Regions from separate parts of the Streptomyces sp. NPDC046900 genome, predicted to be linked through region 2. Evidence: riboswitches for the same ligand, from Rfam matches in the RefSeq annotation. Region 2 holds a riboswitch; the other holds the start of a gene.

Region 1 (2,380 bases), on a different contig from region 2:
ACGGCATCGTCATGGGTGGCGGTGTCGGCATCTCCGCGCACGGCAGCGTCCGGGTCGTCACCGAGCGGTCGAGGGTCGCCATGCCCGAGACCGGTATCGGCCTCGCCCCCGACATCGGCGGCACTTATCTGCTCGCTATCGCCCCCGGCGAACTGGGCACGCACCTCGCACTGACCGGCGCGCAGATCGGTGCCGCCGACGCCCTGCTGTGCGGGCTCGCCGACCACTACATGCCGTCCGCCGCTCTCCGGCACTTCGTCGCCGATCTCGCCGAGATGCCCGTGGAGCAGGCGGTCGCCCGTCATGTGCAGCCGTCGCCCCCAGGGGAGTTGGCAGGACGCCGTGAGTGGATCGACGCCTGCTACGCCGCCGACCGGGTCGAGGAGATCGTGCAGCGGCTGTTCGCCCACGGCGACCCGGCCGCGAAGGACACGGCGGAGACGCTGCTCACCAAGTCACCGACCGCCCTGAAGGTCACCCTGGCCGCCGTCCGCCGTGCTCGGCGGCTCGGCGCGCTGGAGCCCGTCCTCGACCAGGAGTACCGCGTCTCCTGCGCGGCCCTGAACTCTCCCGACCTGGTGGAGGGCATCCGCGCCCAGATCATCGACAAGGACCGCAACCCGCGCTGGTCGCCGGCGACCCTCGGCGAGGTCACGGACGCCGACGTCGAGCGCTTCTTCACCCCTCTCGGCGAGCACGAGTTGGGACTTGCCGGACCCAACTCAGCTCCCGAGGAGTCCTGGTGAAGCGAACCATCGCGTTCCTCGGACCCCGACACAGAGGCGTTCCCTGCGACGAGATCGGCCGCCCGGCCCGCCCGAGCGGCCGCCACCGCTGACATCCGACGGACCGGCCACCCGCCGCGAGAGGAAGATCACGCCAGGTGGCGCGGTCTTGGCCGGGTACCCGTCACGCGGTACGGTCGGTCCGATATCGACGACGGCGAGACGGAAGCCGGTGGGAATCCGGCACGGTCGCGCCACTGTATGCGAGATGCCTCGTGAGGCGTTTCGTGAGTCAGACCCGTGGCCGTCGTCCAGTGCACCACCGAGATGGGACGCGAACTCCCAGAGGAGGTTCTGCCATGGCGCAGACCGTCGCCCAGCCGACAGCCACCACCCCCGTCGTTCCCGCCACGCTGCCGCTGAAGGCGATAGCTCCCTGGGCGGTCTTCTTCGGCATCCTGATGCTGGTCCTGCTCTACTTCGTCGGCGCCGAGCAGGGCGCCACCTCCGTGTTCAACGGCACGGACGTCCACGAGTGGGTGCACGACGCCCGCCACCTGCTCGGCTTCCCCTGCCACTGACGCGAGGGACGCCGCACGCTCATGAACTCCGCAACAGTAAGAAACCTCCTGGTACGAGGCATGCTCGCCGGCCTGGCCGCCGGTGTGCTCGCCCTGGTCGTCGCCTACCTGCTCGGTGAGCCGAACGTCGACAAGGCGATCAGCTTCGAGGCGGCCCACTCCCACGAGCACGAGATGGAAGTCGTCTCCCGCTCGCTGCAGTCCACCGCCGGTCTCGCCACCGGCGTCCTGGTCTACGGGGTCGCCTTCGGCGGCATCGCCGCGCTCGCGTACTGCTTCGCGCTCGGCCGGATCGGCCGCTTCAGCCCGCGGGCGACCGCGCTGCTGCTGTCGGGCTGCGCGCTGCTCGCCGTGTACGTCGTGCCGTTCCTGAAGTACCCGGCCAATCCGCCGTCGGTGGGCAACTCCGACACCATCGGCAAGCGGACCACCCTGTACTTCCTGATGATGGTGCTCAGCATCCTCCTCGCGGTCGCTGCCACCATCCTGGGCAAGCGACTGGCACCCCGTCTGGGCACCTGGTGGGCGACCGTGGTGGCCGTGGCCGGCTTCGCCGTGGTGATCGGGTTGGCCTACGAGTTCCTGCCTGCCATCAACGAGGTACCGAAGGACTTCCCCGCCACCCTGCTGTGGCGGTTCCGTCTCTCGGCCCTCGCCATCCAGGCTGTCCTCTGGGGCGGATTCGGCCTGCTCTTCGGCGAGTTGGCCGAGCGGCAGCTGAATCCCAAGCCCGCGACAGCCCCGTCCGGGCGGACGGTTCCCGCCTCGCACTGACGGTTTTGAAACACGAGAGGGCCCTTCGGAACCATCCGGGGGCCCTCTCGCGTTTCCCGGGCACCGACGCGATCGGATCACGGGCAGGGCACAGAACACCGACCGATGAGGCAGGCACCGCCAAGCCGAGGAGCGGAGGAACCGAGTGGCCGGACACCCTCAGCCGCGCCGCATCACCCTCGGGGGCGGTGAGGCGGTCGCCCTCACCGTCGAGGAGTACGAGCAACTGATCGCCAGCCGACGGCAGATCGGCGGTCAGAGCGCCCGGGTGCGTGTGCTCGCCCAGCAGGCGAAGCGGAC
Region 2 (2,380 bases):
CGGCAGCGTGCTGCTGTTCGGCATCGCCGTGTCGGCACGGGTGGCGGCCGGCCTCGGGTGGGGCACCCCGACACCCCTGGCCACGACGGTGCTGGGAACCCTCGGCGCGGCGGCCGTCACCGCTCTTGCGGCGAGCGCGGGCCGTACCCTGCGCGTCCGCTCGGCAGTGCCCCGGCCCTCGGACGCCGACGGATCCGCCCCGGAGGTCAACGGGTCTGCGAGCCACGGGGACGAACCGCCGCCGCGGCCCGGTCGAGAACGCGGAGACGCTCCGTGACCGGGGTGATCCCCCACCACAGGCCTGCGCCGGCCGCCGCGACGATCGTCACCACCGCCCAGACCAGAGCCCGTGCCATGGATCCCGGCACAAGCAGTGCGGCGAGCGCGCCGGCGGCCACCGCGAACACCCCTGTGGTCATGGAGAAAAGCGCCAGCGGGACCGCCGCCGACAGGGTGGTCCCCGGAGCGAGGGGGCCTTCCGCGCGCGGCGGTATTTCCTCGGCTCTGTCCCCCATGCGAGCTCCTCCCGTCCTCTGGACGGACCTTCAGAAACCGTCCGCTGCCGGGTCCTCGAATCCAGTCAGCAAACCACACCCCGTCATACGCCGAAAGGCGAGCACCGGGCCGGTGCGCCGTTTCGAGCCACGCGCCGGCGAGTGCGCCCCCTCGGCGGGTCCTCCACACGGTCGTTGCTCCCGTCCGCCGCGTAGCCGCTCCCCTCTCGCGTCACAGGCGTAGGCGCCGCGCGGAAAGCACCGAACCGAGCGGCTGACGGCATGTCAGCCGTGTGGGGCTCAGCACACCGCTGCTTCGCAGGTCAAGAGCCAGTTGACGGGCGTTCCGGGGCCGTGGTGGACTGCCGGGGCCAATACGGCGGCAAGAGAGGAAGCCGGTGCGAATCCGGCGCGGTCCCGCCACTGTCACCGGGGAAAAACCCCCGGGAGCCAGGAACTCTCACCGCCGATCTCGTCGAACCAGGGCGTGGACACCCTGAGTGAGGACATATCGCCATGCGCGGCTGCCGTTTCAGGCTCGACAACCGGCCTCTGCCCGACCCCAAGGCCGGCTGAACCGATGGGTGCCGATCGCGTCTTCGCGTACGGCGCCGCCGCCGGCCTCCTCGGTGACCACCTGATCGGCGATCCACGCCGCGGGCATCCGGTCGCCGCGTTCGGGCGGGCCGCGGGTGCCGTGGAGCGGTTGCTGTGGCGGGACCACCGCGGGTGGGGCGCCCTGCACACCGCTGTCTGCGTCGGCGGTGCGGTCTCGCTCGCCGCGCTCACCGCCTCCGCCGTCCGGCCCTCGCGCGCCGGCTCCGTCGCCCTGACCGCCGCGGCCACCTGGGCCGTCGTCGGGGGGACTTCGCTCGCCCGGGAGGCCCGGAGCGTCGGGCGTGCCCTGGAGGCGGGGGACGTGGAGGGCGCCCGCACTCGGCTGCCCCACCTGTGTGGGCGTGACCCGCAGGCGCTCGACCCCGACGGGATCGCGCGTGCCGTGGTCGAGTCCGTCGCCGAGAACACCTCGGACGCCGTGGTGGGCGCGCTGGTGTGGGGGGCCGTGGGCGGGGTGCCGGGGCTCGTGGGCTTCCGGGCCGTCAACACCCTCGACGCCATGGTCGGCCACAAATCGCCCCGTTACCGGCGCTACGGGTGGGCCTCGGCGCGCCTCGACGATCTCGTGGGGTGGCCCGGGGCACGCCTGACCGCCGCCCTCGCGGCCGCCTCTGGTCCGCGACCGCGGGCAGCCGTGCACGCCTGGCGCACGGACGCCGCCCAGCACCCGAGCCCCAACGCCGGGCCCGTTGAGGCCTCGTTCGCGGGGGCGCTCGGGGTGCGGCTGGGCGGGACCCTCTCGTACGGGGGACGCGTCGAGCACCGGCCGGTGCTGAACGGCGCGGGGCGCGCGGTCCAGGTCGGCGACATCGAACGCGCCGTACGGCTCTCCCGGCGCGTGACCGTGCTCGCGCTCGGCGCCACTGTCGCCGGGCGGTTGCTCACCCGGACGATTCTCACGAAGGGACGTACGTCATGAACGGCGGTCTCCTCGTCGCCGGCACCACCTCCGACGCCGGCAAGAGCGTCGTCACCGCGGGGATCTGCCGCTGGCTGGCCCGGCAGGGCGTCAAGGTCGCGCCCTTCAAGGCGCAGAACATGTCGCTCAACTCCTTCGTCACGCGCGAGGGTGCGGAGATCGGACGGGCGCAGGCGATGCAGGCACAGGCGTGCCGCATCGAACCGAGCGCGCTGATGAACCCGGTCCTGCTCAAGCCCGGGGGCGAGCAGAGCAGTCAGGTGGTGCTGCTGGGGAAGCCGGTCGGCGAGCTCAGCGCCCGCGGGTACCACGGCGGCCGGCAGCAGCGGCTCCTCGGCACCGTCCTCGA

The links. Region 2 has a riboswitch for cobalamin ahead of ABZ904_RS30365 (cobalamin biosynthesis protein). Riboswitches for the same ligand answer to the same signal wherever they lie in the genome.
Region 1: another riboswitch for cobalamin. It lies ahead of ABZ904_RS10005 (CbtB-domain containing protein); the one in region 2 lies ahead of ABZ904_RS30365 (cobalamin biosynthesis protein).

What each region holds. Positions count from the first base shown of each region.
Region 1 is NZ_JBEYXD010000007.1:91,767-94,146, reverse strand. Features, by position in the region: gene ABZ904_RS10010 (enoyl-CoA hydratase/isomerase family protein) at 1-746, shown strand, start outside; cobalamin riboswitch at 904-1,048, shown strand; gene ABZ904_RS10005 (CbtB-domain containing protein) at 1,085-1,306, shown strand; gene ABZ904_RS10000 (CbtA family protein) at 1,328-2,080, shown strand; gene ABZ904_RS09995 (hypothetical protein) at 2,226-2,380, shown strand, end outside.
Region 2 is NZ_JBEYXD010000039.1:56,690-59,069, forward strand. Features, by position in the region: gene ABZ904_RS30360 (hypothetical protein) at 1-277, shown strand, start outside; cobalamin riboswitch at 835-975, shown strand; gene ABZ904_RS30365 (cobalamin biosynthesis protein) at 1,075-2,031, shown strand; gene ABZ904_RS30370 (cobyric acid synthase) at 2,028-2,380, shown strand, end outside.